Regions from separate parts of the Exiguobacterium sp. s102 genome, predicted to be linked through region 1. Evidence: predicted binding sites of a transcription regulator. Region 1 holds the regulator's gene; each other region holds the start of a gene.
The links. Region 1 encodes Rex, which represses fermentation and respiration genes when NADH is low (regulators of the CRP and FNR family bind a similar motif). Its sites were predicted from a motif close to TTGTGAAATATTTCACAA; they were not measured.
Positions count from the first base shown of each region.

Region 2: KNQ02_RS03070 (cytochrome ubiquinol oxidase subunit I) is a predicted target of Rex. The motif match lies at 2,798-2,815, and genes of this name have one in related genera.
Region 3: KNQ02_RS06085 (L-lactate dehydrogenase) is a predicted target of Rex. The motif match lies at 3,855-3,872, and genes of this name have one in related genera.
Region 4: adhE (bifunctional acetaldehyde-CoA/alcohol dehydrogenase) is a predicted target of Rex. The motif match lies at 4,818-4,835, and genes of this name have one in related genera.

Region 1 covers NZ_JACSML010000007.1:116,078-123,971, reverse strand. The annotation lists gene KNQ02_RS14240 (flavodoxin) at 1-162, opposite strand, end outside; gene KNQ02_RS14235 (winged helix-turn-helix transcriptional regulator) at 279-599, opposite strand; gene KNQ02_RS14230 (DoxX family protein) at 781-1,179, shown strand; gene KNQ02_RS14225 (flavin reductase family protein) at 1,198-1,791, shown strand; gene KNQ02_RS14220 (hypothetical protein) at 1,909-2,058, shown strand; gene KNQ02_RS14215 (hypothetical protein) at 2,124-2,516, opposite strand; gene KNQ02_RS14210 (ABC-F family ATP-binding cassette domain-containing protein) at 2,516-4,417, opposite strand; gene KNQ02_RS14205 (redox-sensing transcriptional repressor Rex) at 4,586-5,245, shown strand; gene KNQ02_RS14200 (twin-arginine translocase TatA/TatE family subunit) at 5,245-5,451, shown strand; gene tatC (twin-arginine translocase subunit TatC) at 5,459-6,238, shown strand; tRNA gene KNQ02_RS14190 (tRNA-Ala) at 6,346-6,418, shown strand; gene KNQ02_RS14185 (hypothetical protein) at 6,590-6,748, shown strand; gene KNQ02_RS14180 (hypothetical protein) at 6,850-7,329, shown strand; gene KNQ02_RS14175 (hypothetical protein) at 7,334-7,801, shown strand; gene KNQ02_RS14170 (hypothetical protein) at 7,828-7,894, shown strand, end outside.
Region 2 covers NZ_JACSML010000001.1:636,813-644,706, forward strand. The annotation lists gene KNQ02_RS03050 (FAD-dependent oxidoreductase) at 1-111, shown strand, start outside; gene KNQ02_RS03055 (disulfide bond formation protein B) at 256-645, opposite strand; gene KNQ02_RS03060 (transcriptional regulator CcpC) at 711-1,601, shown strand; gene KNQ02_RS03065 (N-acetyldiaminopimelate deacetylase) at 1,585-2,697, shown strand; gene KNQ02_RS03070 (cytochrome ubiquinol oxidase subunit I) at 2,932-4,320, shown strand; gene KNQ02_RS03075 (cytochrome d ubiquinol oxidase subunit II) at 4,333-5,358, shown strand; gene KNQ02_RS03080 (potassium channel family protein) at 5,463-6,131, shown strand; gene KNQ02_RS03085 (Cof-type HAD-IIB family hydrolase) at 6,162-6,938, opposite strand; gene KNQ02_RS03090 (DNA-dependent RNA polymerase subunit epsilon) at 7,110-7,328, shown strand; gene rnjA (ribonuclease J1) at 7,325-7,894, shown strand, end outside.
Region 3 covers NZ_JACSML010000002.1:221,968-229,861, forward strand. The annotation lists gene KNQ02_RS06065 (glycoside hydrolase family 57 protein) at 1-2,109, shown strand, start outside; gene rpmG (50S ribosomal protein L33) at 2,214-2,363, shown strand; gene KNQ02_RS06075 (5-formyltetrahydrofolate cyclo-ligase) at 2,422-2,970, shown strand; gene KNQ02_RS06080 (DUF92 domain-containing protein) at 2,961-3,743, shown strand; gene KNQ02_RS06085 (L-lactate dehydrogenase) at 3,907-4,860, shown strand; gene KNQ02_RS06090 (GNAT family N-acetyltransferase) at 5,059-5,568, shown strand; gene KNQ02_RS06095 (M42 family metallopeptidase) at 5,772-6,809, shown strand; gene KNQ02_RS06100 (YqgQ family protein) at 6,793-6,990, shown strand; gene KNQ02_RS06105 (ROK family glucokinase) at 7,075-7,894, shown strand, end outside.
Region 4 covers NZ_JACSML010000002.1:597,477-605,370, reverse strand. The annotation lists gene KNQ02_RS08095 (LLM class flavin-dependent oxidoreductase) at 1-901, opposite strand, end outside; gene KNQ02_RS08090 (3-oxoacyl-ACP reductase) at 939-1,709, opposite strand; TPP riboswitch at 1,829-1,929, opposite strand; gene adhE (bifunctional acetaldehyde-CoA/alcohol dehydrogenase) at 2,079-4,673, opposite strand; gene KNQ02_RS08080 (beta-class carbonic anhydrase) at 5,006-5,557, shown strand; gene KNQ02_RS08075 (Na+/H+ antiporter family protein) at 5,700-7,022, shown strand; gene uptA (undecaprenyl phosphate transporter UptA) at 7,127-7,720, shown strand; gene KNQ02_RS08065 (hypothetical protein) at 7,776-7,894, shown strand, end outside.

The sequences.
Region 1 (7,894 bases):
ACCAAGCAGGACGGCATCATACTGCGCTAAGTCGCTTGGATATAGTTGATCGAGTTCTTCCGTCTGCACCTGGCAGCCGTTTTGCTCGAGTTCTGATTTAAGTAAGTGCATGATGTCTTCCGTGTTGCCAGACATGCTGACGAAACCGATCATGATTTTCATGACGTGACACATCCTTTCATGGTAGGACACGACTTCATTCTAAATGAAAAGGATTCTCAATGCAAAAAAGAATAAAAAAAGACACCACATGCCCAGCATGGATGTCTTCTTTTCAGTCAATCTTGTAACTCAGCCCATTCTTCGATCGAACGAATTACAGGCTCAAGCTGACGACCTTTGTCTGTCAAACTGTATTGAATTTTTATCGGACGTTCCGGAATGACGGTCCGGGCTACGATACCTTCCGCCTCAAGTTCCTTCATGCGTTCCGTTAACATACGACCAGAGAGCTCGGGAATCGCATCTTGAATTTCATTGAAACGACAGGTCTTCGTCAAGAGATGACGTAAAATCAAACCCGTCCACTTCTTGCCCAATATTTCAAAGGCATGTTCGACTTTCGGACAAAGGGCCGTCGGAATTAGTGTATTCTCCATCAGCGCTCATCCTTTCTTATATATGTAGTATACCCACTTTGACGCTAAAATACGAATTATTTTACTTATAGTAATAAAAATAACGAAAACAAATCTATTTACTTTTAGTAAGTGATAGTTTAGTATCGATATTAAGTTACTAATAGTAATTAAAAAACATTAAGTAAAAGGAGTTTTATACATGATGGATTTAGGATTATTTCTGATTCGGTTGATTATCGGCTTAACATTTGCGGCACACGGAACACAAAAATTATTTGGATGGTTCGGTGGACATGGTATCGCAGGGACAGGCGGTTGGTTTGAGTCCATCGGGATGAAGCCAGGGAAAACACTTGCACTGATGGCAGGGATTGCTGAACTGGTCGGAGGATTATTATTCGCCGGTGGATTATTCCTGTGGATTGCAGCCCTCCTGATCATCGGTTCGATGATCGTCGCAATCGTCAAAGTGCATGGGACGAATGGTTACTGGGTGACGCAAAACGGGTACGAATACAACATGGCACTGATCGTCATCGCCTTAGGCGTTGCGATGATCGGAGCTGGAGACTATTCACTCGCAGCACTTATCGGGTGATCGAAAAGGACGGTTTTTATGAAATTTGATGCAGCAGACTTAAGTCCAAAAGAAAACTATAAATTGTTGATCGGCAGCATCATTCCTCGACCCATCGCGTTCGTGACGACCAAAGGTGCAGATGGAGTCGTCAATGCGGCGCCATTTTCCTTTTTCACGGTCGCTTCAAGCAACCCGCCGCAACTGGTCATCGCCGTCCAGCAGACGGAGCAAGGGCAAAAGGATACCGCAAAAAACATCTTGCTGAATCAGGAATACGTCATCCATATCGTCAGTGAAGAAATCGTCGAGGCAGTCAATGAAACCGCGGCACCACTCGCATATGGTGAAAGTGAACTCGAACGGACGAATTTGACGTTAGTCGATAGTGATTTGATCGATGTTCCGGCTGTCGCAGAAGCGAAGATCCGCTTTGAATTGAAGCTGACGAATCATCTCGAACTCGAAGGGGCCAACCTCTTGATTGGGGAGATCGTCCGGTATCACGTCGCGGATGAACTCGTCGAGTCGTTCCGGATTGATCCGGATGGTTTAAAAGCGATCGCCCGTCTCGCAGGTAACGACTATGCGAAAGTCGGAGACATCTTTACGATTGCCCGACCGACGAGCTGAAGGCGGATCGACGAGTAGGACTAGTATTTTTTAGAAGCAAAAAGGCACGTCCCGAACGCGGGACGTGCCTTCAGCGTATAGCCAAACTCTTATAAATCACGAAAATTTTACATGAGGATGCTGTCAGTTCACGCTTCCCTGTCTCGCCTCGTCTTCAAAGCGGCAATCTTCCGCGCCGCTACAGCAGAGCTGCAGGGTCGCGACCGATTGCTTTTCGCTTTAAAAGCGATTCGAGACGGATTGCGCTCTAAACCGTCTACAGTCTAAAAAGCGTCACGTTTCGTTGACTCCTACGGGAAAAAGTGCGTTTTTATGTCGGACAACTGAAGAAGTTACTCTGCATGGTGACGTTTTTCGTACTGGAAACCATCGAGTAAAAAAAAGAGAATCGCCAGTGCCCAAATGCCGAGACAGCTGATCAAAAAGGCGACGAGCGGTGAAACGGCTCCGTAATAGCTGATGATTAACGGGTCATTCAGTTCAACGAACATCTGGGTCGTCAGCAACGTACAGATTAATCCGGATAAGAGGCTGATGAAGAGACCACTCCACGTCTTAATCACGAGGCCGATCATGCACGAGATGAGGATGAACAACAGGACGACGGCATTAAAGGCATCCGGCCGGATGAAGGCCGACACGTAGTCGGCATACATCGGAACGAAATAGAGCACCCCGGACAATAATCCTTGAACGAGGTTGATGACATAACTTTTCGAGCGCATTAGTGGAAACTCTCCCATCGTTCCATCAGTTCGAGGAGGTCCGTATCAATCTGATCCCGTTCTGCCGACAGCGCCGTCGCCTTCGGAATATCGTTGAAGACTTCCGGTTCGCAAAGCAGTTGTTCGATTTCAGTTGATCGTGTTTCCAACCGTTCAATGTCTTGTTCGAGTTGTTCGAGCTGTTGTTTCTTTTTTCGTTCTTCTTTTTGCGCATCTTTGTCGATGCTTTTCGAAGCAGCGACTTTGATTGCTTTTTCTTCCTCTGCTTCGAGGCGGGCGATTTCTTCTTTCTCGGCCTTCTTCTCCATATAGTAAGAGTAGTCGCCGAGATAATCCGTCACACCGTCCGGATTCATCTCGATGACGCGTGTCGCAACCCGGTCGATGAAGTAACGGTCGTGGGAGACGAACAGGAGCGTGCCTTCATAGTCGACAAGTGCGTTCTCAAGCACCATCTTCGAATCAAGATCGAGGTGATTGGTCGGCTCATCGAGAATGAGGACGTTCGTTTTGCGTAATTTTAACTTCGCGAGGGCGAGGCGTCCGCGCTCGCCGCCGGATAATTCGTGGACAAGTTTAAAGACATCATCACCACTGAACAGGAATTGACCGAGGACGGACCGGACTTGTTGTTCCCGCATCAACGGCCACTCGTTCCAAATTTCATCGATGACCCGGTTGCGGTCGTTGAGCTCGGCCTGCTCCTGATCGTAGTAGCCGACAGAAACGCCGGTCCCGAAACGATGTTCACCGAATAACGGTTTAATCCGGTTGACAAGAACTTTCAGTAACGTTGATTTTCCGATTCCGTTCGGACCAACGAGGGCGAGGGATTCGCCGCGTTGTAATCGGAACGTGATGCCTTTTGAGACGGCTTCTTCATAGCCGACCGCGAGTTGCGTGACTTGTAACACATCGTTCCCACTTTGTTTTTCAATCGGGAACGACAGGACGGTGCTGCGTTCATCCCCATCCGGACGATCAATCCGGTCGACTTTTTCAAGACGTTTGCGGACGCTTTGTGCGCGTTTCGTCGTCGTCGCCCGTGCGATGTTACGCTGGATGAAGTCTTGCATCTTCGCGATGTCTTCCTGTTGCTGTTCGAACTGCTTCATCTCTTGTTCATACAGTGCTGCCTTTTGTTCCAAGTACTTCGTGTAGTTGCCGGTAAACTTCCGGCAGACGTTCCGTGACAATTCATAGACGACGTTGACGACCTGGTCGAGGAAGTAACGATCGTGGGAGACGATCAAGACCGCTCCACGGTAACCAGCCAGGTAACTTTCGAGCCAAGAGAGTGTATCGATGTCGAGGTGGTTCGTCGGCTCATCAAGAATCAACAGCTCAGGTGCCTGAAGCAACATCTTCGCCAGTGCGAGTCGCGTCCGTTGTCCACCGGATAGCGTCTGGATCCGGCGTGAATAATCGTCCGGATAAAAACGCATCCCGTGCAGGACGGAGCGGATGTTGGCTTCGAACTGATAGCCGCCGGCGTCCGAGAAGTCATGTTGTGCCTGATCGTATGTTTTCAACAGACGGTCGTAAGCAACAGCATCATTCAAGATATGGTCCATCCCCATCTCAATCTCCATCCGACGGAGCGAACGTTCCTGCTCTTGCAGGTGTTCGAACACGGTCAACATTTCATTCCAAATCGTTTCATTCGACTCAAGACCACTGTCCTGGGCGAGGTAACCGATTTTCACTTCCTTACTCTTCATGATCTCACCAGAGTCATGACTGAGCTCTCCGGCGATGATTTTTAAAAGTGTCGATTTTCCGGCACCATTTCGTCCGACGAGCGCAATCCGGTCCCGCTCCTGCACTTCGAGTTTAATATTGTCTAAAATCGGCTCAACACCGAATGATTTTGATAGTTGGTTCACTTGTAAGAGAATCATAAAAACATCCATCCTTCCACCCTTTAGTCTATCATGAAAAAAACGCAGGAGTCCCGTGGAATATATTATTTGTTAGTCTATGTGAAGTGGTTTACAATCAAAGAGAATAGAATTCTTTGCATTGATTTGGGTGCCACGTCAGAACGTGGCCGAAGGGGGAACTGCAGTATGAATGGGCCAGACACAAAAATACCACAAGCGACGGCGAAACGACTGCCGTTATATTATCGTTTCATTCAGAGTCTTTATAACTCAGGCAAGCTGCGCGTCTCTTCAGCAGAGCTCAGTGAAGCGGTCAAAGTCGATTCAGCGACGATCCGCCGCGATTTTTCCTACTTTGGGGCGTTAGGGAAAAAAGGATACGGTTACAACGTACAACATCTATTGACGTTTTTCCGAAAGACACTGAATCAGGATGAAGTCACGAATGTGGCACTTGTCGGGGTCGGACATCTCGGAACGGCGTTTGCAAATTATAACTTTTTAAAGAATAATAGTACTCGGATAGTCGTTGCGTTTGATGCGGACGAAAACAAGGTCGGAACAACGACGCAAGACGTTCCTATCTATCATGTCTCTGACATGAAAGAGCAAATCGAAGCGAACAAGGTTGATGTCGCCATCTTGACGGTCCCATCCCAGTTCGCACAGTCAGTAGCGGATGAGTTAGTTGAGTATGGTGTGACCGGAATCCTGAACTTTACACCGGCGCGGTTGAACGTACCGGCCCATGTTCGGGTCCATCACATCGATTTGTCGATCGAGTTGCAGTCACTAGTTTATTTCATGAAGCATTATTCGCAATCAGCTGAAGGAGTGAAATCATAATGGAAAACCTTATTCCATCAACCATCGCGTTCATCGGACCGGGGAGCATCGCCTTGATCGGTGCCGTCGCGTTGATCATCTTCGGACCGAAAAAATTACCGGAGCTCGGTCGTGCTGCCGGTCAGACGTTAAAAGAGTTCAAGAGTGCGACACACGGCATCATGGACGATGATAAAGACAACAAGGATGAATCGAAAGAGAAGTGATTAAATTATGGCGATTGATCAAGAACAGAGTGTGACATCGCATCTAGACGAGTTGCGCAAGCGGATCGTCTGGTCACTCATCATCGTCGTCGTCTTGTTCGCCGCGGCCTTTCCGCTCGTCCGACCGCTCGTGCGTTTTCTGCAGTCGGACCTGAAAGAGCTCGGCATCGGATTGAATGCCTTTAATGTGGCCGATCCCCTGATGTTGTACTTGAATTTAGCGTTCATCATCGCGGTCGTCCTGGCTTCACCATTTTGGATGTACCAGCTATGGGCGTTCATCCGACCCGGTTTATTCGAACAGGAACAGAAAGCGACCTTGACGTATATTCCGGTCACGTTTTTCTTATTTTTGTCCGGAATCGCGTTCTCTTATTTTTGGTTACTTCCGTTTCTACTCAAAGTATCGACGGAACTTGGGCAAGAGCTCGGCATCGAGCAAGTCATCGGGGTCGAAAACTATTTCAGTTTCTTAATACGGCTGACGATTCCGTTCGGTATCTTGTTCCAACTGCCGGTCGTGACGATGTTCTTGACTCGTCTTGGACTCGTGACGCCATTGTTCATGCGGAAAAATCGGAAATATGCGTACTTTGCGCTGTTTGTCATCGCGGCTTTAATCTCACCACCGGATGTGACGTCACATCTGATGATTTCGGTACCGTTGTTCGTCCTCTATGAAATCAGCATCATGATTTCAGCCCGGACGTACAAAAAAGTACTGATTCTTGAGCAACAGGCGGAGCTTGAACGGCAAGCGGATTTGATGCGTGAGTTGAATAAGTAACAGTCTCCTCTCGGTCGTTTCGGCGACGGAGAGGTTTTTGTTTGGAAGCGCTCTTTTTATATTGAAAAAGTGAATCGATATGGTTTATACTGATTACAAGAATATGAGGGGGCTTAGCTCAGCTGGGAGAGCGTTTGGCTGGCAGCCAAAAGGTCGTCGGTTCGAGCCCGATAGTCTCCATATGTACATCACTTGGCATTTGCCGAGTGGTGTTTTTTGTTATAGTGGTGGCGGCAAAACAGAAGCTTACAGCCTGGATGATGTTGATGAACCGATTGAAGTCGTTTTCTGTGTTTATCCTTTTGAGGGAATGGGAAATTTCTTAATAGGTAATCAAGAGGGGGAAGCATTATGAATCCATTTACGACGTTAATTGCCTTCATCGTCGGCTGTCTTGTTCTGTATCTCGGAATCCGTGATAAGAACGGTTGGTTGATTGGTGTGGCACTGATTCCGTTAGCAATTGTTGCGTATAGCGTCATCTATCTCATCATTCAAGTTTCAGCCTAGAAACTCCTTTTTTAAGGAAGTTTCTTTTTTTTTGAAACATAACTGGTAAACTGTAAGTATATGACAGTATAGACAGTTGAAACGAGGGAGGGCATTTCAGGATGGAACAAACGCTCCGCGAGGAACGATTACAGGCGTTGACGGTTGCTTATATCGAAAAAAATCAATTGCAGAATAAAAGTTGGGTCATCGCTGCCTTGATGGCGACAGCAGGAACGTTTACGGAAATCTTCAGCACGACCATGTACTTGAGTCTGTTACCGCTTGTCTTTCTCGTGTTTGATCTCCCGTTTCGACTCGAAAAACGAAAAATCCTGGCGCGCTATCTCTCAAGCGACCAAGTGATGAACCAATCGTTGCTGTGGCTCGGGATTCAATTCGTCTTGTACGGTTCGCTGTACACCGTGATACTTGAGACGAAAGAGATGTCGATCTGGAAAATTGCCCTTTGGATGCTGATCATCCTCGCACCGGTCTATTACGTTACGGACTGGTTGTTTAAAAAGATTGCCCGGTCAGGCGATCCCGACTTCGTCAGTGATAAAGAAATTCATGCGAATGTTAAAGAAGTGGAGGAGTGACAGGGTGAGTACATTGATTGAAAAACATACACGGCTCCAGCTGTTGGCAGCGCCGATTAAGAAAGTCCAGATGGGGGTGTTAATTCCCTTACTTTTGATTGGAGTCCTGTTTTGGTTCATCCCGAGCTTGCGACAAACGGGTTTATTTACAACGTTCGCACTCTCTTTACTGGCGTTAGGTGCTGCAGTGAGAGAAGTCATTCGCCTACAGGTTTTAAAGCAACGCCTCGCGAAGGACGTCTATAGAAAGACGGTCTTGAAAGTGGCACGTGTGTCGATGATCGGTTCGTTCATCCCGATCCTTCCACTTTATGTGGGGACTATTTTTCCACAATACGCCGGTATTTCTTTTACGGTCTTTCTTGTGTCGATCATCGTCGCCTATTTGATTGTGTCCCGATTGAACAAACAAGCGAAACAACTGGATCCGGCATTCGTCACGATGCGTGAGATTGAACGTTACCGTAAGTAAGCGAAACACACAAGAGGAGTGAACGGATGAGAAACACTTTAAGCACGTATCAAAAATGGACAAAAATCAGCCGGCAAATCCGGACGTATGTAA
Region 2 (7,894 bases), on a different contig from region 1:
TTGGAAGCGGATACGTCGATTGCTTTCGTAGGTGATTGGTGTGAAGGAGAAGGTCAGTTATCGGAATTATCTTTTTCAAGTGCCTACGCGGTGTCGAGGGAGTGGCAGTGAAACGGTCAAGCATAGTATCGGCATCGGAAGGAAATGAAAAACCCGAGCATTCCTGTTATCGAAATGGAATCGCTCGGGTTTCCTGTGCGTTAATTTTTGTAGTGAGTTCTACGTGACGCATTTGTTTGAACAGATATCTGCAACTTATGCACTTTGTTTATTCGGGTAAAAGGCAAGGATCAATAAGAGGGTGAAGGCGATTAAACTCATCATTGGGATTGTCAAAAAACCGAAGTAGTTGACCCATTGAATCAGGCAACCATTCGTACAGAGTGCCTCGCCATCCGGGAGGCGTTCGAGAACAACGTGATAGGCAGCAACTGCCCAACCGATTCCAACATATAGTCGAACGAAAAGAGCATCGACGGGGCGATTCCGAAAGAGTGTAATGATTAAATAAAATGCCGTCGTATACATGAACAAGCGTTGCCACCAACAAAGTGGACAAGGGATGAAACCGCGAACTTCACTGAAGTACAGACTTCCTAAGGTCGCAATCGTTGAGACGATTAACATAAAATGATAGCGTGACATATGTACCTTCCTTCCTAACGTGTTAAACTAATGCCATCTTATATCATGAGGAGTCGAATCTTACATTGCAAGTGTCGGAAATGGAAATGTTGATAACTTTATCGGAAGAGCTGAATATGCGAAGAGCAGCCGAACGTCTTTTCGTCTCGCAGCCGGCACTCAGTCAACGATTGGTTGCGATTGAGCGCAGGTGGGCGACGAAGTTGTTCATTCGTTCTTCCCGTGGATTAAGCATTACGCCCCAAGGAGAAAAAGTCATTGGGCTCGCAAAAGAAATGAATCGAAAAGAATTAGAACTGAAAAGTGAACTGACTGCCGAAGAAGGGGCAGTCTACGGGACCCTTCGGATTGCTGTCGCCTCCATCATGGGTCAATATTGGTTGCCACGCGTGTTGAAACGTTTCGTGGAACGTTACCCGCATGTACGCGTCCAACTCGTAACAGGGTGGTCGAGTGAAATGATGCGGCATATGCTCGAAGAACATTTTCATATCGGCATCATTCGAGGTAATCCGGACTGGAAGGGCGTCAAGGAACGGTTGTTCTCAGACCCGCTCTATCTTGTTGATAGTGAGTTGACGACGCTTGAACAGTTGCGTAAGACGGACCGACCATTCATTCAGTTCAAAAGTGATTCGACGTACTATCAAGAAATACTCGAGTGGTGGCAGGATCGTTTTTCAAGTCCGCCTGCGCGGACGCTCGTCGTCGACCAAATCGAAACTTGTAAACAAATGGCGTTACACGGCATTGGATTCGCGATTTTACCAGAGTCAACGATTCAAGAATCGAGCGAAGTGATGCAGATTCCGTTGAAGACGTCTTCGGGTAAAGTACTGAAACGCGATACATGGATTTTATCGACGGAATCCATGCTTGAGTTAAAACAAGTCCAAGCCTTTTGGGACATCGTAAAAGAAGAAGGGGGAAGTCAGTCAGATGGAATACGCGATTGAAATGCGAAGAGAACTTCATAAAATACCTGAATTAGGATTCAAGGAGTTCAAGACGCAAGCCTTTATTTTAAATCAGATTCGCTCTTATCCTGAAGACCGCGTCAGCTACGATACGTTTGAAACAGGTGTTTTCGTTCGTGTTAAAGGGTTGACCGGAAATCGAACAATCGGTTACCGCGCAGATATCGATGGTTTGCCGATCGAAGAAGCGACGGGTCTTCCTTTTGGTTCGGAGCATCCGGGAATGATGCACGCCTGTGGGCATGACGTCCATGCGTCAATTGCGTTAGGTCTGCTTCGTCGTCTTGTCGAGTTACCGATCATGGATGACGTCGTCTTCTTATTCCAACCGGCAGAAGAAGGTCCGGGTGGAGCGGAACCGATGATTAAAAGTCCATTATTCGAAAAATATCGTCCGAGTGAAATGTATGGTCTCCATGTGGCACCTGAATATCCGGTCGGGACAATTGCGAGTCGTCCTGGCGTATTATTTGCCAGTGCGCGGGAAGTTCACATCACGATTTATGGTCAAAGTGGTCATGCTGCATTTCCACACTTGACGGTCGATACGGTCGTTGCTCAGGCTGCACTCATCATGCAGTTGCAAACAATCGTCAGTCGATCAATCAATCCGATGAATTGTAGTGTCATCACGATTGGCAAGGTCGATGCGGGGATTCGTGAAAATGTTATTGCCGGTCGAGCTGTGCTAGATGGAACGATGCGTGCGTTGAACGGTACTGATATGGAAAAATTAGAAGAACGGGTACGTGACATCGTTCGTGGAATTGAAGCGTCATTTGGCGTGAAAATTGATTTGCAATTTGGAAACCGCTATTACGAAGTCGTGAATGATCAAAACGTCGTCGATAAATTTTCTTCATTCGTTAAGATGAATGCAAATTATGTTGAATGCGACGCTGCGATGACGGGTGAAGACTTTGGATTCATGTTAAAAGAAGTCCCAGGCATGATGTTTTGGCTTGGAATCGATAATCCAACGTCCGGTTTACATCAGCCGACGTTGAATCCGGATGAAGAGGCGATCCCATTTGTGATTAATTTACTGGATCATTACTTCCGTGAATATGTGTAAACTGAATGAATCGTAAAAAGACTGTAGAAATGCCCTTTACTTCGCCTCAAATCGAAGTAAAGGGTTTTCATTTAGCGAGATCATCTAGTTTTCGAACGTTTTGTGAAGAAAATCACGAATAGATGTGAACAATTTGTTACATCAAACATTTAGAACAGACACAAATGATTATGTTCTCTATGATACGGATATAAACATATATAGAAGTACGTTTAGGAAGAGGGGGGCACACACATGTTCAATGATCCAGTTATGCTCAGTCGATTATTGACAGGGCTCACATTAGCATTTCACATCATTTTTGCAACGATTGGTGTAGGAGTTCCGTTGATGGTACTCGCAGCCGAGTACATTGGAATTAAACGAAAAGATCCAGATTATATTCTTTTAGCACGACGTTGGACGCGCGGTTATATCGTAACGGTAGCGGTCGGAGTCGTTACGGGGACGGCAATCGGATTACAATTATCGCTCTTATGGCCTTCATTAATGCAAGTAGCCGGACAGACGATTGCTTTGCCGCTCTTCATGGAAACGTTCGCCTTCTTCTTTGAAGCGATCTTCCTTGGGATTTACTTGTACACATGGGATCGCTTTAAAAATCCATGGTTACACTGGTTAATCGGGATTCCGGTCGTCATCGGGGCAACGGCGTCAGCCTTCTTCATCACGACAGTTAACTCGTTCATGAATTCTCCGGAAGGTTTTAAAATTGTCAACGGAACGTTAACACAAATCGAACCGTTAAAAGCGATGTTCAATACGGCAACGCCAACAAAAGCGACACACGTTATTGTATCTGCTTACTTGACGGTTGCGTTCATCTTAGCAGCAATTGCTGCGTTCCATCTATTGCGCAAGAAAACACTGTCCGCAGCCGAGACGGCGTATCACAAAAAGGCACTTCGTCTGACAGTCATGGCTGGATTGATTTTCGCCTTCTCGACAGCGCTCGTCGGTGATTTTTCAGGAAAGTATCTTGCGAAATATCAACCTGAAAAATTAGCAGCAGCGGAGTGGCATTTTGAAACGACAAATGAAGCAGAATTGATTTTCGGTGGGATTTTGGATGAACAAGAAGATGGTAGTTATGACATCAAAGGTGCGGTTAAGATTCCATACGCCTTGTCAATTCTTGCAGGTGGAGCACCAGATACAGAAGTCATCGGTCTAAATGAATTTGCGAAAGAAGACCAAGCGCCGTTATTCGTCCACTATTTCTTCGATATCATGGTATCGATCGGGATGTATTTAGCAGCGATTTCCGCCTTGTTCATACTCGCATTCCGACTGAAGAAGTTGAACCCGTATAATAAATGGTTACTGCGCGGTATTTTCATTGGTGGACCACTTGCCATCGTTTCGATTGAAGCAGGTTGGATGTACGCGGAAATCGGGCGTCAACCATGGACGCTATATGGTATTATGAGAACGGCTGACGCAGCGACGACATCTACTGCAGTCGGACCGATGCTGATTCTATTCAGCATGTTGTACCTCTTACTTGGTACGATTTGTACAGTCGTATTGCTCCGTATGTTTAAGAATAATCCTGTCGGTAAAGAACTCGCAGACGATCACCATACTCGCGGTGAAGCGATGTTTGCGGACGATAAAGAATAAGGAGGGAACGAGTTGGACATTCAAACACTAGGAATAACCGTACTTTGGACGTTCCTCTATGGATATCTCATCGTTGCCTCAATTGACTTCGGTGCTGGATTTTACGCATTTTACTCGAAATATACAAAACGAGATCATTTGACGAATCGATTGATTTTACGTTACCTTTCGCCCGTTTGGGAAGTGACGAACGTTTTCTTCGTTTTCTTCTTTGTTGGTCTCGTCGGGTTTTTCCCGGACACAGCTTATTACTATGGAACGGCACTTCTCGTGCCTGCATCAATCGTACTCGTTCTGATTGCGATTCGCGGTAGCTTTTATGCCTTTGCGAACTACGGTTCGAACGATAGTATGTTCTATACGTTTCTCTATGGTGCGACGGGGCTCTTGATTCCGGCTGCGATGTCGACGACGTTGACGATTAGTCAAGGTGGCTTTATTCGTAAAACGAATGAAACGGTTGAGTTTTTAGGGACGAAATTGTTTACGAACTTTTATTCCTGGTCAGTCGTAGCACTTGCGATTGTCTCTGTCCTTTATATTAGTGCGATGTTCCTGTTGTTCTACGCAGATAAGGCGCGAGACGTAGGGGCGAGTGACTTGATTCGGAAATGGGCGCTCTTTTGGAGCATTCCAACGATCATCGTCTGTGGACTTGTTTTCTTTGGTTTAAAGAATCAAGCTGCATGGCATTATGAAAACATTTTGAATGGTAACTGGTGGTGGTTCGCAGCAAGTTTTGTGTTTTTCTGTGTTGCAGTCGCACTCGTCTACCTGAAGCGGAATTATGGAATTGCCTTTATCGCTGTCATGGCTCAATACGGAGTTGCATGGTTCGGATACGGCTATACTCATTTACCGTATATCTTATATCCGTACATCGATATCAATAAAGCGGTCGTTAACGAAACAATGGCGACGTCGCTTGTCGTAGTCTTTATCTTCGGACTATTATTATTGATTCCGGCACTCTATCTGATTTTACGATTGTTCCTGTTTGATAACGATTATGTCAGAGGCGAAAAAGTAAAAAAATAGCGAGATCTTAAACGCCTTCACGCACTGTGAAGGCGTTTATAGTATTTTAAGAAGGAATCGGGTACACTACTACTGACGAAGCGAAATCTGAAGGAGAGTTGAACATGAATGGAGAGTTTGCAGTAATTGGTTTGGGGCGTTTTGGTGGTTCGATCGTCCGTGAATTATCGAAGAATGGGTATGACGTTCTAGCGATTGATTCCGATGAAGAACGTGTCAATGAATACATGGGCATTGCGACACATTCCGTCATCGCCGATACGACGGATGAGAACGTATTGAAAAGTCTTGGAATTCGAAACTTTGATCACGTCATCGTTGCGATTGGGGAAAACATTCAAGCTTCGATTTTGACAACGTTGATTTTAAAGGAACTCGGTGTTAAATCAATCACTGTCAAAGCGACGAACGATTACCATGAAAAAGTATTGCGGAAAATCGGTGCTGACTTCATTGTCCACCCGGAACGTGACATGGGGGTTAGGATTGCGAACGGCCTGATGAGTTCGAATATTTTGGATTATCTTGACCTGTCTCAAGAATTCTCAATCGTTGAAATCAAGGTCAGCGATCGCATGGCAAACAAAACATTGATTGATCTTGATTTACGAAGTAAGTACGGCGCGAACGTCGTCGCCATCAAACGGGGAGAAAATGTCATGATTTCGTTACAAGCTGATGAAGTCATTGAAAAGGGCGACTACCTTGTCGTTATTGGAGAAAACGAAGATTTGGATCGTCTCGAACGAGCCATCCATAAAGTAAAAAGCTGAGGGATCTCCTCAGCTTTTTTTGTATCCCTTTTAAATTAATTGGAATTTTTTTAAACCGTGCGCGATGCCGTCTTCAAGAATGTGTTTCGTGACGAAGTCGGCGGCGGCTTTTGTTTCGTCTAATCCATTGCCCATCGCGATGCCTGTTCCGACGTAGCGGAGCATCTCGAGATCGTTCAGCGCGTCACCGAAAGCAAACGTATCTTCACGTTTGATATCCGTTAAACGGAGGAATTGTTTAATTCCATCGGCTTTCGACGATCCGGCATTGATGACGTCCATCGCTTGTGGGTGCCAGCGAATGAAATCGAATGCTTGATGGTTTTGCGTATAAATCGATTCTTCTTTTGCCTGGCAATAGACGAGGGTTTGGAAGATATCGTGCGTCTCGTAAGCTTCTTCATTATAAGCAGGGAGGGGAATATCGAGCGCGCCGAGTGACGTCGCGACGGTCTCGTCTGTTTGACGCGTCGTGAAGCCTTGTTTCTCGCCGAGATAAACAAGTGTGTGCCCATTCTCTTTTGCACGTGATGTTAAATGTTTCAAATCATCGACGGGTTGCGGACGTTTATAGATGACTTCATTTTGATGAACGACGATTTGACCGTTGTAGCCAATGACCGTATCGATGCCGAGTTGCTCACGGACGCCTGACAGCATTGCAGGACCACGCCCGGTCGCGATGGCGACGTAAACGCCGTTTTCCTGTAGTTGTTTGATTGCCTGTTTTGTCGATTCCGGTATGAAATGACCATCGTGAAGCAAGGTTCCATCGATATCGAAAAAGACGACTTTTTGATTTGCCATGGTTTCACCTTCTCTATTTAATTGGCTGAATAGCCGTTTACAAATGAAAGTATAGCATAGCGCCTAGGTTCAAGCAGATATCAGTTGTTGAATAAGGATGAAAAAATGAACCGTTTTCGTGTATACTAATCTAAGGACAAAAAACAATGGACTGATAAGGAGTTGCTAAGTATGATTTTTAAAGTATTTTATCAACCGCTTCGTTCGGAAGCACCAGTAAGAGAACGGACAGAGGTTATGTATGTTGAAGGAGAGAGCATTCGTGACGTGCGAACATCGATTGATCATCTCATCAAAGACATTAATGTTGAATTCATCCGCGAAGTAAGTGGAGAATTCCTTGAGTACGAAAAACAAAGTGTTGACTACAAGGTAGCGACGTTCGCATGAAGTTCGTCAAAAACCACCAAGCAGCCGTATTCGCACTCGGCGGTTTAGGAGAAATCGGGAAGAACACATATGTGGTTCAATTCCAAGATGAAATCATCGTCATTGATGCAGGGGTCATGTTCCCAGAAGATGAATTGCTCGGAATCGATTATGTTATTCCAGATTACACGTATTTAATCAAAAATAAAGATAAAGTCAAAGGTGTGTTCATTACACACGGACACGAAGATCATATCGGCGGACTTCCTTTCTTATTAAAACAAGTGAACTTACCGATTTATGCGGGGAAAATTGCCCTTGGTTTAATCAAGGTCAAATTAGAAGAGCATGGTTTATTACGGACGGCGGAACTTCATGAAATTGATGAGGACTCGATCATCAAGTTCCGGAAGACAAGTATTTCATTCTTCCGGACGACACACTCGATTCCAAATTCGTTCGGTGTCGTCGTAAAAACGCCACAAGGCAATATCGTCCATACGGGGGACTTTAAGTTCGACTTCACACCAGTTGGGGAGCCTGCTGACTTAGCGAAGATGGCAGAACTCGGGAAAGAAGGCGTACTT
Region 3 (7,894 bases), on a different contig from region 1:
GAAGAGCGTTGGATGTACGAAGCGATTTCAGAAACGTATATTCCGTTATTATGGGAAATTGATCGTCTGGAGCGTCCGCTCGGATGGACGATTAGTATTTCTCCACCCGTCATTGAAATGCTTGCGGATTCACTGATTCAAGAACGTTATGTAGAGCATTTAGATGATACATTACGCTTAATTGATCAAGAACTTGACCGCGATTTAGTGGCGGAAGAACGGGATGCCCTGCTTTTCTACAAAGAACGGTACCGTGACTTAAAAAATACATTCGAACATTGGGATCGGGATTTAAACCATGCCTTCCGTCATTATAAAGAAGCGGGTTACCTTGAATTGATGACCTGTACGGCAACGCATGGTTTCAGTCCGCATATGTTATCAGAGCAAGCTGCCCGGTCAGAGATTCAAACTGGATTAAACTGTTTCGAACGTCATTATGGATTCCGTCCGACGGGGCTATGGATGCCGGAATGTGCTTACACACCAGGTCTTGATAAAATCATGTACGAAGAGGGGATTCGTTATACATTCGTAGACGAACATTCCATCTTAAACGCTGATCCTGCTCCGGAACACGGCATCGGCGCACCGGTCTATTCGCCACATGGTGTTGCACTGTTTCCGCGCGATCAAATCATTTCTGGACGCATTTGGAGTTCTGTCATTGGTTATCCGGGACACCCGAACTATCGTGAATTTTACCGCGATCTTGCCTATGATCGGGAGTGGGACCAAATTGCAGAATTCATGCATCCTGAAGGACTCCGCTACGATACGGGCTTAAAATTACATCGTGTTACAGGAGAGTCCGATCAAAAGGCTTTTTATGTCCGCGACTGGGCTTGGAAACAAACGGATGAGCATGCAGCTGACTTTGCGGAAGCATTGGCGGAGCATCTTGACCAGCACAGTGGACAAGACTTCCCGCCGTTTCTTGTCACAGCACCATTTGACGCGGAATTATTTGGTCATTGGTGGTTTGAGGGACCGGACTTCCTTGGTAAAGCCATGGAACGACTTGAAGATGTTGGGGTCGAATCGATTTCACCTACAATGTTCCTCGAGCGTCATTTTGGCGACATCGAGACGGTGCACGTCGCAATGGGGACATGGGGCCGGAAAGGGTATGCGGATGTGTGGATCAATGAACGGAACGACTGGATGATTCGTCACTTGCATCAACTTGAAAAACGATTAGCCGGTGTCATGGCGCGTAATCGTCATCAAGATGGTTTGACGGTCAAAGCAAAACGTCAATTGATTCGTGAATACTTGCTCGCGGTTTCGAGCGACTGGCCGTTCATTCTCGATGGACAGACGACGGCACAATATGCGGCGAATCGATTCCGTGAACATATTAAGCGATTTGAAGAAACGGAGCGGTTACTTGACGCTGGAGAATTAACGACCGACTGGCTTGAAACGCGTTATGCCGAATATCCCTTCTTAGCGGATACAGACATCGAACCAGACGTCTATTTGACGACGCATGACTACTATGTTGCGGTGCAACGTGAAACGTCATGGAACGATGCTGCGATTTTACTCGTCGCAAAAGATTACCAAGATTCGAACCGACCAATTGCTGAGTTTGCGAAGCGATTGGCAGGAGCGGGAGAAAATGTCTATGTCATCACAGAAAATGAGACGGCTTATCGATTTGAAGATGGCGTTCATATTTACGGCGTCCGCATGACGGGTCTACCGCTCGTTCAGACTTACAATCAGTTGGCCGGATTAAATCTTGCCGTGTTGCGTCAAGCGCAAGCCCTGCATAAAATCGTAGAATTCCGCCTTGTCCATAACTTTACGATGGAGACGGCGTCGGCTGCTCAATCGTTTGCTGAGATCAACCAGTTGCCGCTTGTCAGCAATGTGTACAATCTTGAGAGTGAGCGTTCTCCAGCGAGTAGCGGTGGTTTAGTTGTTGCGATTAAACGATTAGAGGGCGAAGCACTTCGTCATTCACAATTGATTTATTTAGAACGTGAAGAAGCGCGACAAGGAATCGAAAATGATTATCATGTTGCTCAAAAACCGCTTGAATTCCAAGTGAACCTTGAAAAACCATACGAACAATTGGCGATTCAGAAAAAGAACGGATGAACAGTTGCAATTCCGTTCCTTTCTTGGTACGATACTTGAGTATGCTTAACCTTATGTAAAGCAAAAACACTTGATACATTGAGAGCTAGATAGGAGGGAATCCCATGCGCGTTAAAATTACTTTGGCTTGCACTGAAACTGGTGACCGTACTTATATCACTAAAAAGAACAAGCGTAACAACCCAGAGCGTCTTGAGTTGAAGAAATACAACCCACGTCTCCGTAAGCACACACTTCACCGTGAAGTAAAATAATTGAGATGGAAGCCGTCACCTTGTGTGATGGCTTTTTTTGTGAATGGGGGAATACTATATGAATAAAAAAGCAGCGCGACGGGTAATCGGTGAGCGACTGAACGAGTTGGAAAACCGGCAGGAGCGGGAACGACGAATTGCAGAGCAGTTATTTGTATTGCCAGAATGGATGAGTGCGACATCAATTGCGGTGACCCTCTCGTTTCGAAACGAATGTTCAACGGATCGAGTCATTCAACAAGCATGGGCGGATGGAAAACGTGTCGTCATTCCGAAGGTCATCGGTCAAGAAATGAGATTTTTTGAACATTCGCCAAGCAGTCGACTGATTGAGAATTCGATGGGGATTTTTGAACCGGATGCAACTGCTTTTGAAATTGCATTGCCGACGATTGATCTTTGTATCGTACCGGGTCGTGCCTATATGCGTAATGGCTATCGCTTAGGATGGGGCGGTGGGTTTTATGATCGTGCGTTGATTGATTTTTCAGGTCCGACGCTTTCGATTGCATTTGCCGTTCAAGTCGTGGAACGATTCGAAGTAGAATCATTTGATCGCCCGGTTGATACAATTGTCACTGAAGATGAGGTCATTCAATGTCATTAACTGTTCTTCTATTCATCTGCTTAGCTCTCGGATATGCTGGCTATCAATTTGGATTATTAACGAAAAGCGGTGCATTGTTGACGATACTTGTCGGCAGCACGGTCGTCTATGCGCTCGATTATGAAGGATTAGTCCTGTTACTGTTATTCTTCGGTAGCTCTAGCCTGTTATCAAAACTCGGTAAGGCACGCAAGCAGTCCGTCGATCAAATCGTCGAGAAGGATGGTGCACGAGATGGTTGGCAAGTACTTGCCAACGGTGGAACCGCTATGCTTGCTTCGATAGGCGTTGTACTGACAAATGAATTTGATTTTTTATTAGTTTTCTTGATTGTCATTGCTGCTTCGAATGCAGATACATGGGCATCCGAGATTGGTCCGCTTTCTAAAAAAGAACCGATTTCAATCCGGACGTTTAAACCGGTCTTACGAGGAACGAGCGGCGGGGTATCTTTACTCGGGACACTCGCGACAATCATCGGTGCATTATTTATCGCGACAGCGGGTGACATTCTATTCGATTTGTCCGTAAAGCAATGGTTGATCGTCGCGGCCGGAGGTGTCCTTGGCAGTATTCTCGATACGGTGTTAGGCGCTACCGTTCAACGAAAGTATCGTTGTCAGATTTGTGGCAAAGAAACCGAGAAAAAAATCCATCATGGTACTACGACACAATATGTCCGAGGGTGGAAGTGGCTAGGGAATGACGCCGTTAATTATTTGTCCAGTACGCTAGCGGGGCTGATTGGTTTCATGTTGTATCGATTGTGGTAATGGAAGGTGAAGTACCTGACTTCCTTATGTTAGGATATTGTTGACACAAATTAGACAAAATGTGACCGTTTACACAGTCTTTAATAGTTTGTGAAAGATGTTACAATCTAATTGTGATATAGTTAACAAACTTTTAATTTGTTTGGAAGGGTGGACATATCGGATGGAATTACATGCTAAAGTTACACGCGTTGCGTTAATTGGTGCGGGGGCAGTAGGATCAAGTTTTGCGTATCAAATGACGACAGCTGGACTTTGTGAAGAACTTGTCATCATTGATGTGAATAAAGCAAAAGCTGAAGGGGAAGCGATGGATTTAAATCACGGGACGCCATTCAGTTCTTCGCCGATGCGGATATGGGCAGGGGATTACGTGGATTGTAAAGATGCCGAAGTCATTGTGATCACGGCCGGTGCACCACAAAAACCGGGTGAGACACGACTTGACCTCGTTGCGAAAAATGCTTTAATCATGAAAGAAATGATGCGCCAAATCATGGAATCAGGATTTGACGGCATCATCGTCGTTGCATCAAATCCCGTTGACATCATGGCACATTTAGCATGGAAATATTCTGGTTTACCAAAGTCACGCGTCTTCGGATCAGGAACGGTACTCGATACGGCACGCTTGCGCCAAATGTTAGGAGAATACTTTAATATCGATTCACGAAACGCCCACGCCTATATTTTAGGTGAGCATGGCGACACGGAATTCGCTGCCTGGAGCAACTCAAGAATCTATGGAAAAACGATTGATGAACTGCTTGCAGAAGACGATCGTTATTCTCAAAAAGATTTAGATCAAATCTATATCAATGTACGCGATGCAGCCTATCATATCATTGAACGAAAAGGTGCAACATACTATGCGATTGGACTTGGTCTCGTTCGGATCGTCCGTGCGATTCTCGGGAACGAGAACTGTTTGTTGACTGTAGGAGCGCACGTTGACGGACAGTACGGGATTTCTGGTATTCATATCGGTGTACCTGCCGTGATTAACCGACAAGGTGTGCGCGAAGTCATCGAGGTGTCGCTGACGGATGAGGAATTAAAAAAATTCCATCATTCGGCGGAAGTTTTACGTCAAACGATGGAACCTGTCTTACGTTAAATCGGAAGCGTCAATCGTACCCACTGAACTCGGGCAAACGGAGTTTCAGTGGGTACGATTTTTTGATTAAAAAAAGGACGCGATAAAAAATCTGAAAACTAGGTTTTATTTTACTAGAAAAAGGTTATGTTAGGGATAGAAGAGTTTTTCATGTCTTAAGAAACATTAGAAAACTCACAAAGGGGAGAAACGATAGTCATGTATACATTTCGAACGTTAACAAAGGAAGATGCAGAACAGTATTGGCGCTTACGCCTCGAAGGTCTAAAAAATCATCCGGATGCATTTGGTCATTCTTTTGACGATGAGCAACAAACGCCGCTCGAAGAAGTTCAAGAGGGGCTAGAAGGAGATCCGGAGTCTGATGAAGTTTGGATCGGGATATTCGATGAAGATACATTGTTTGGATTTGGTCAGGTCAAACCGTACGAACTGTCACGGGAATCACATAAGGCGATGATTTCTGGTGTCTATATCTCACCGGATTATCGTGGGGGCACGGGTCGCGCCCTAATGGAGGCCTTGATTGAAGAGGCGAAACAAATTCCGGAAGTCGAACAAGTCATTCTAGCCGTCTTGTCAGGAAATGAAGCTGCTCAAAAACTCTATGAATCACTTGGTTTCGAAGTATATGCAGAAGACCCTGATTCGGTCAAACTAGAGGATGGGACGTATCGAGATGACATTTGGATGAAAAAATACGTCTAAATGAAAGAGTTAAGAAGTCATTTAAAGGATGAAAGTCGTAGCGCAACTGTTGCTATGGCTTTTTTTCATAGTAGGCGGTCGCTTTTTTTGATTGTGCATTCTTTTTCGACTGGAGAGAGATATTTGGTATCATAAGAAGGAAACGATTTCATTAAAATAAGCCGTCCTTCCTTAAAAAGGACGTCAAACGAGGAGCGAACAAGATGAAAGCTGTGATTGAGACGATTCGTGAATTAGTAGAAATCCCAAGTCCGACTGGATTTACCGCGCATGCTCTTACATATGTAGAAAATCGATTTAAAGCAGAAGGAATTACGTATAAAAAGTTAGAAAAAGGAGCATTGATCGCTACGTTGCCCGGACAGTCTTCACGGATTCGTTTGTTGACAGCACACGTCGATACGCTCGGGGCGATGGTCAAAGAAATTTTGCCGACAGGTCGACTGACGTTATCACAACTTGGCGGTTATGCGTGGACGGCAATCGAAGGTGAAAATTGTCTCGTCCATAAAATGGACGGACAGACCGTCTCAGGAACGATTTTGTTCCATCACTCAAGCGTCCATACGTCACGCGTGACGAACACGGAAGAGCGAAATGCGACGAACATCGAAGTGAGACTCGACATCCGGTCAACGACGGCAGAGGAAACACGGGTAGCAGGGATCGAAGTCGGTGACATCGTGACGTTCGATCCGCGATTTATTCATACCGAAACAGGTTTCGTCAAATCACGTCATCTGGACGATAAAGCATCCGTCGCCCTGTTGCTTGAACTGATCAAGGAGTGGAAAAACGAGACATTACCGCATACGACGCAAATTCTGATTTCAAATTATGAAGAAGTCGGATTTGGTGGGAATGCCGGTTTTTCTGAAGACGTCGCAGAATACATTGCAGTCGATATGGGCGCATTAGGAGAAGGACAACACTCGGATGAATATACGGTATCAATCTGTGCGAAAGATAGTTCAGGACCGTATGATCTTGCATTACGTCATCAGTTCACACGTCTTGCCCAAAGCCATTCGATTCCGTATAAGGTCGATATCTATCCATATTACAGTTCTGACGCTTCAGCAGCCGTCAGTGCGGGGCACGACGTCCGTCATGGACTGCTTGGTCCAGGAATCGAATCGAGTCACTCGTATGAACGGACGCATGAAGCGTCACTTCAAGCGACGTATGATTTACTGAATGTGTTCGTGAAGGAGAAAATGAATGATGAAAACACTTTATGATGTGCAGCAGTTATTGAAAACGTACGGGACGATTGTCTATTTAGGCGATCGCGAGTCGGATATAGCAATGATGATGCTCGAACTCGATGAGCTCGAGCAAGCCGGTGTGTTAGAAAAAAAGCAATATGATTCAGCGAAGGTGATTTTGGCACATGAATTCAAAAAATCACGACATTTGTAAGAGAAAAATCTTGTGCAACCCTTTGCACAAGATTGCCGTTCAGCTAAACTAATAGAGATGAAATCATTTACGAATAAGGGAGCTATGCAGATGAAATGGTTACTCGGGATTGATATTGGTGGAACGACAGTCAAGATGGCAATTCTTGATTTACAAGGCATCATCGTTGAAAAATGGGAGATCGAGACGGTTATCCTGAATGATGGGGAACAGATTCCAGGCGACATCGCGACATCTTTTTTTGAGAAATGTAAAGAGAGTAATAAACGTCCGGAAGACTTCGTTGGTGCCGGAATCGGTGCACCAGGCTTCATCGACTTTAATACCGGTGTCGTCGAACGTGCCGTAAACATCGGTTGGAATAACTTTGAGTTGATTGGTGAATTTGAACGATTGACGGGTTTACCGGCTGTTATTGAAAATGATGCGAATGCAGCGGCAATTGGTGAGATGTGGAAAGGTGCCGGTAGTGGAGCGACGGAGTTACTTGCTGTGACACTCGGGACAGGCGTCGGTGGTGGATTGATTACGAACGGTCAAATCGTTCACGGGACAGTCGGGATGGCAGGAGAAATCGGGCATATCACGATGTTAGCAGAAGGCGGCGTCCTGTGCGGTTGTGGACGAAAAGGATGTCTTGAAACGATCGCCTCTGCGACAGGTGTGGCACGTCTCGGGCTCGAAAAACGAAAAGGACAGCAAACGGTTCTGAACGATATTCAAGCCGTGACGGCGAAGGATGTCTTCGATGCCTATACGAAAGGCGACCGGGTTGCGACGGAAGTCGTCGAGGAAGTGACGTTCCATCTCGGATTAGCAATCTCGAATCTCGCGAACAGCATCAATCCGGAAATGATCGTTATCGGTGGTGGGGTTTCAAAAGCAGGGGATGCTTTGATGGTAC
Region 4 (7,894 bases), on a different contig from region 1:
TCAAGGCATTCGCGACCGGTAATTTCTCATCCAGTTCGGCTTTCTTCGCCAGCGCCTCTTCCCGGGTTCGACCGACGTATGTAACCAATCCTGGAAAGATTTTAATCTGCCGCTCCGGTGACTCACTTTCTTTGATTTGTGTCTGTAGACTTTCCCGGAATGCTTTCGCTTGCTTTACATTCCACGACACCGAATAGACGGCATCCGCGTGCTTTGATGCAAGTGCAATCCCTTGGGCAGATGCACCCGCCTGCATCGCCACCGGCTTCCCTTGAGGACTACGCGGTGTAGACGAAGGACCTTTTACGTTGAAGTAGGTCCCGCTATGATGGATCGGTTGAATCTTTTCAGGATCAATTAACCGGTTGTCCGTCCGGCTCGAAAGGAAATCAGCTCGATCCCAGGATAAAAATAATTTTTCCATTACAGATGCAAATTCATCCGCCTTTTGATACCGTTCGTCCCTTGCAGGGAGCGCATCCATACTATGGTTTAACGCTTCCCAGTCCGTCATCGACGTCACCAGGTTCCAGCCGACACGCCCGTTCGTCACGTGATCAAGGCTTAACAGTTGTCTCGCCGCTGTATACGGATTTGAAAACGTACTCGATATCGTTGAAACTAACCCGATATGGCGGGTTACTTGAGAAATAGCGGTTAAATTGATTACAGGATCGAGCCAAAAGGCCGGTAGTTCAGTTGCGTTTGCAGCAGGAAAAGATTGATTGTCAGCAAAAAATACAGCATCCAGGCAGCCCGCTTCCGCTAGTTGAGCCAATCGCTGATAATAACCGCTCTCCCCGATTTCTTCAATCGCAGAATCCGGCATTAACCATGCCGCTTGATGATGGCCACAGCCGTACAATAAAACACCGATGTTTAACTGCTTCGTTTTCGTCATCTTTAGGTCCCTGACTCCTTTCTCCTGAGCGCTGACATCAGTTCATCGTCAATCCGCCATCTACGGTTAGATTTTGACCGGTAATGCCAGAGGCTGCTTCTGACGCTAAAAAGGCGACCAATTGCGCAACCTCTTCCGGCGTCGTCACTCTTTTTAACGGAGTTGATTGGGCAATCAATTCGAATACTTCAGCGGTCGTCACAGCACTGGCATCCGTCACTTTTAACAAGCCGCCGGAGACGACATTCACGTTTATGCCGTACTGTCCTAGCTCTGATGCAAGATTACGCGTAAAGCCGATCAACCCTGCTTTTGCCGTCGTATATTCGTGATAGGGAACTACCGGGTTTTGATACAGATTCGTGCCGATGCTGATGATGGTGCCGTTATTTCGTTCAATGAATTGCGGCAGAACACTTTGCACGACGTGGAACGCTGCTTTCAACGTGCCATCCAACTGTTTTTGATAATCTTCCCATTCCAAATCGATGAATGATTTTTGAGCGCGCGGATCGAACTTAAAATCGACTAAGGCATTATTGATTACGACATCGATTTGTCCGTAATGAGCTGTCGCTGACTGCATCAATGTCTCGACGTCTTCTCGCTTCGTGACATCCGCATACAGGGCAATGGCATGTTCTGCACCGAGCTCATTTACGAGTTCCTCTGCCGCATCCTTGCTCTTATAATAATTAATCACAACTTTAAACCCATTGTTCACCAATACTCTTGCAATCGTCGCGCCAAGTCCCCGACTGCTTCCCGTCACTACTACCGTTCTGTTCACTGTCTTCCACTCCTTCATCGTCTTTTGCAACTTAAATAGCGAAGTCGTAAACAAAAAAAGCGCAACTCTCCAAAAGGAAAGTTGCGCACGTCTAAATAATCACATAGCAAAAAACCGACAGACTGGTCTTCGCTGGTTTATTAGAGTCTACACTTCCCTACGCTAGTACGAACTAGTTCAGGTTCAAAGGGTTTGAGTATCTACTCATCTCAGTTTAGCAACACCCCTAGTGATTCTATTCAAGTTACCTTCACTTTAGCGGTCTTAGAAATATCTGTCAATAATGACAAGACAGTTTTATCGGTGTCTCTTCTGATTACGAACGAAAGCCTTGCCTCCGTCGACCGGAAGCAAGGCTCTTTTGAATTGCCATGATTTTTTTCTCTGTTATACGCCTTCGTACGCAAGCTCCATGATGTTCCGAAGTTCCGTCACGAGCGGCATTTTTGGATTCGCTGTCGTACATTGATCTTCGAATGCATCGACGGCCATCTTGTCGAGTTTTGCTTCAAAGTCGGCTTTTTTGATGCCTTGGGCTTTGAATGACATTTTGATGTTCAACTGTTGTCCGAGTTCTGTGATCGCTTGGATTAGTGATTCGACACCTTGTTCCGTTGTCGCTGCCGGTAGTCCGAGATAACGCGCGATTTCTGCGTACCGTTCATCAGCGATAAATGATTCATATTTCGGGAACGAAGCGAGTTTCGTCGGTTTCGCTGCATTGTAGCGGATGACGTGTGGCATCAGAATCGCATTCGTCCGACCGTGTGGCGTGTGGAACTCCCCACCGATTTTGTGCGCGATCGAGTGGTTAATCCCGAGGAAGGCATTGGCAAACGCCATTCCGGCCATCGTTGACGCATTGTGAACTTTTTCGCGTGCTTCGGCATCGTCACCATTCGCATAAGCGCGTGGCAAGTAGTCGAAGATCATCTTGATCGCTTTTAGCGCCAGTCCATCCGTATAGTCGTTCGCGAGGACGGAGACGAAGGCCTCTGTCGCATGTGTCAAGACGTCCATTCCGGTGTCTGCCGTGATTGATGCCGGGACCGTCATGACGAATTCCGGATCGATGATTGCGACGTCTGGTGTTAATGCATAGTCAGCAATCGGATACTTGACGTTTTTCTCTTTGTCCGTGATGACGGTAAACGGTGTGACTTCAGATCCTGTTCCGGACGTCGTCGGAATCGCGACGAACTTCGCTTTGTTACCGAGCGCCGGGAATTTATAGGCCCGTTTCCGGATATCGAGGAACTTTTGACGTAAGTTCGAGAACGTTTCGTTCGGTTGCTCGTAGAAGAGCCACATGCCTTTCGCTGCATCCATCGCTGATCCGCCACCGAGGGCGATGATCAAGTCCGGTTTGAAGTCGCGCATCGCTTGCGCTCCTGTCTGAACCGTTGCAACCGATGGATCCGGTTCGACTTGGTCGAAGATCCGGTAGCTGACGCCTGCCGGTAAGTTGCGGATGACTTTATCCGCGTAGCCGAACTCGACCATCGCTTGATCGGTGACGATCAACGCACGTGAGACATCTTGAATCGATTTCAAGTATTGGACTGAATTTTTTTCAAAGAAAATCTTTTCCGGTACTTTGAACCACTGCATGTTCACGCGTCGTCTCGCCACCTTCTTGACATTGAGTAGATGTTTCGCCGTTACGTTTTCAGAGACGGAGTTTTTCCCGTAAGAGCCGCAACCGAGTGTCAGTGATGGTGTCAATTCGTTATACAGATCACCAATCCCACCGTGTGCTGACGGGCTGTTGACGAGAATCCGGCAGGCTTTCATCCGCATTCCGAATGCCGTCATCAAGTCGTCATTCGTCGTGTGGATGACTGCCGTATGACCGAGGCCACCGATTTCAAGCATCCGTTCGGCGACATGGAACGCATCTTCCGTTGACTGGACGCTATACGCACCAAGGACAGGGCTTAGTTTTTCGTGTGAGAGTGGTTCTTCTGAGCCGACTTTTTCAAGTTCTGCGACGAGCATGACGGTGTTGCTCGGAACGTCGATGCCGGCTTTTGCTGCGATCCAGGTTGCCGGTTTCCCGACGATGTCGGCATTGACGGCACATGTATCGGTTTTGATGACGAGCGCTTCGAGACGTTTTTTCTCATCTGCTGTACAGAAGTAGCAACCGAGTGCTTCCATCTCCGCCCGGACTTCCGCGTAGATTTCCTGATCGATGATGACCGCTTGCTCCGATGCACAAATCATGCCGTTATCAAACGTTTTGGAGAGGACAAGGTCACTGACGGCACGTTTGATTTTTGCTGTTTTTTCGATGTAGCACGGGACGTTCCCCGGTCCGACACCGAGTGCCGGTTTTCCTGTTGAATAGGCTGATTTGACCATGCCGGCTCCGCCGGTCGCAAGGACCATCGCGATATCCGTGTGGTTCATCAAGACTTTTGTTGCTTCGAGTGACGGTTGTTCGACCCACTGGATACAGTCACGCGGTGCGCCGGCTTTGACAGCCGCGTCACGTAACGTTTTCGCTGCTTCGAGTGAGCAGTTTTGCGCTGACGGGTGGAAGGCGAACACAATCGGGTTTCGTGTTTTAATCGCGATCAACGCTTTGAACATCGTCGTTGATGTCGGATTCGTCACAGGTGTGACGCCACAGACGACACCGACCGGTTCTGCGATATAGGTGATGCCGTTTTGAACATCTTCTTCTAAGACGCCGACCGTTTTTTCATCACGGAGACTGTTATAGATATATTCCGTCGCAAACATATTTTTAATCATTTTATCTTCAAAGACACCACGTCCTGTTTCTTCAACGGCGAGTCGTGCCAGTTCAACGTGACGTTCGAGACCGGCAAGCGCCATGTCACGGACAATCGTATCGATTTTCTCTTGATCAAATGTTAATAATTCCTGTAATGCGGTTTGACCTTTTGCAACGATTTTATTGATCGTTTGTTCGACAGGTGATACGTCTTGTTTGATTTTTTCTTTGACAGCCATGTTAGGTTTCCTCCCTATTTTGGAACGAATCTGAGTCTGCATTTCCCTACTAAATGTTAGGAATGCCAAGCTGATATTCAATAGTTTGTGCTTTCCTTCACAAATCAATCATACCGCCTTTTTGATGATTTGTGCATGACCATCCTGTGAACTATTTCACATCATTGAAAACGTTCTCATTCTCAAAAGGTGTTGTCGGACAAGGCATCCTTTTTGAATCCCTTGCCTGTGACTTTTCTCACAGCACCTATTTTCTTTGCTTGTCTGACGGACAAAACATCGTGTAATCTATTAAAAGATACATATTTATTTGTTTTGAAGGAGGAAGTTTCATGACAATCGTCAATCAAATGCTTGCGTTCAACGAACAATTCGTCGAAGAAAAACAATACGAACAATTCATCTCGGATAAATTCCCTGATAAAAAGGTCGTGATCTTAACGTGTATGGATGCCCGCTTGACGGAACTCCTCCCGCACGCGCTCGGTCTAAAAAACGGCGATGCGAAGATCATTAAAAATGCAGGGGCCGTTCTGTCACACCCATTCGGTTCCGTCATGCGCTCGATCCTCGTCGCCTTGTACGCACTCGGGGCGGAAGAAGTCATCGTCATCGGTCACCACGACTGCGGCATGAGTACGATCGATCCGGCAAACATGATTGCCGAGATGGAAGGACGCGGCATCAATCAACAAGTCCTAAAGACACTCGAAGCATCCGGCGTCGACTTGAAGCAATGGTTACGCGGGTTCACGTCAGTCGAAGAAAACGTCAGTCATTCCGTCGGTCTGATTAAAAACCATCCATTATTACCACCGGGCACGAACGTCCACGGGCTCGTCATCGACCCGGGAACAGGGAAACTCGACCGCGTCGATTGCTAAACTTGTCCTTATATAGTAGAAAGAAGGTACGACCGACACCGGTCGTGCCTTTTTATGTTTTTTTCTTGACAGCAAAAAGAACGGTCTGTATGATACTTTAGTATAGTACAGTGATACCAAAAGAAAGCGTGGTTTTATAGTTATGTTCAATGCTGTTGTTTTAGCCGTTATCCTTTTATTTGTCTTAGCCATCTTCCGTGTCCACATCGTCCTCGCGATGGTCATCAGCGCTCTCGCCGGTGGTTTACTCGGCGGTCTTGGTTTAACGAAAACGATCGAAAGTTTCTCAGGCGGTCTTGGAGCCGGCGCAGAAATTGCCCTCAGTTATGCCTTGCTTGGTGCGTTCGCCGTCGCCCTGTCGAAAACAGGTTTGCCGGACGCCCTCGCACATAGCTTGATTGCTCGCTCAAAAGGAAGTGCCGATGCGACGTCGGTCAAGAAGTTAAAAGGGTTCATCATGTTCGCGATTTTATTACTCGCAATCAGTTCACAAAACGTCTTGCCGATTCACATCGCCTTCATTCCGATCATCATCCCGCCATTACTCGGTCTGTTTAATGATTTGAAAATTGACCGGCGCCGGATGGCCATCATCATGACGTTTGGTCTCGTCACACCGTATATGTTTTTACCAATCGGTTTCGGTGATATCTATCTCAATCAGATTCTGTTACCGAACTTACAAGAAAACGGGATGGACACCGCTGGCGCATCAGTCATCAAAGCGATGGCGATTCCGGCGCTCGGGATGTTGTTCGGATTGTTACTCGGTTTATACAATTACCGGAAACCGCGTGAATATGAGATGCGGAACATCGCACCGGACGATTACGAGATTCCTGTCGTCACGAAATCCAAATTATTACTGAGTTCAATTGTCGTCATCGCGACGCTCGTCGTCCAATTGACGACGGAATCGATGATCATCGCCGCGACGACCGGCCTCCTGCTCTTCCTCGTGTTACGACTCGTCCGCTTCAGCGAAGCAGACGATGTCATCACACGCGGTATGCGGATGATGTCGTTCATCGGATTCGTCATGATTTCAGCGAATGGCTTCTCAAACGTTTTACGTGAGACAGGTGATATCGAACCACTCGTTGAAAACTCAAAATCGTTAATGGGCGATTCGCAGCTCGTCGCTGCCTTCGTCATGCTATTGATTGGATTACTTGTCACTGTCGGAATCGGTTCAAGTTTCTCGACGATTCCGGTCATCGCCGCCATCTTCGTGCCGCTTTGCATCCAGTACGGATTCAGTCTCGAGGCGACGATTGCCATCATCGGTACAGCCGGTGCACTCGGTGACGCCGGTAGTCCGGCAAGTGATTCGACACTCGGACCGACGAGCGGATTGAATGCTGACGGACAACACGATCACATGCGTGAAACGGTCATTCCGACATTTTTACACTACAACTTACCATTGCTGATTTTCGGTACGATTGCTGCTGTCATTCTTTAATGAAGAAATCATCTCGTTTTAACGACGGGGTGATTTTTTTCTTTCCATTTTGCGTGGACTTCTCTAAAATGAAGGGATGAAGTGCAATTAAAGGAGTGTGGAACGTGTTATCTAGCGTCGTCAATACCGTCTTACTATATTTAGCCGACTTAGGTTATGTCGGAATCGCGCTTGGCTTGATGATTGAAATCATCCCGAGTGAGATCGTCTTATCCTATGGTGGGTTCATGATTTCTCAAGGGACGATCGGCTGGCCACTCGCTATCGTCGCCGCCGTCATCGGTGGATTGTTCTCGCAATTGTTTTTGTACTGGTTCGCCCGCTACGGCGGTCGTCCCCTCATCTTGAAGTACGGAAAATATGTATTGATCACGGAACACCATCTTGATCTCGCAGAACGTTGGTTCGTCAAATACGGACAAGGGGTCATTTTCGGGGCACGATTCATCCCCGTCGTCCGCCATGCGATCTCCATTCCGGCAGGTCTCGCCAAAATGGATCAAACAAAGTTCTCAATCTACACGATTCTCGCAATCATCCCGTGGTCGATTTTATTTCTCTATCTCGGTGAGACACTCGGAACGAACTGGCGCTCGATTAAAGGCGTCGCCGCTCCCTATACGAACGGCATCTTAATCGCAGCGGTCGTCATGATCGTCTTGTACGTCGCCCTCAAGAAACGCCAACGTACGACGTAATCCGTTTACAGCCTGTCCTACTGCGACAGGCTTTTTTTAAAAGGAGTGATTTCTATTGGAGACATCAAAAACCGTAACCATGCATCTGGATCGTGTCACTGCCTCACATATCCGTGGAACGCATATCGCGACGGGACTGACGATTGCCGGTCATATTCTACTCGTCGAACAAAT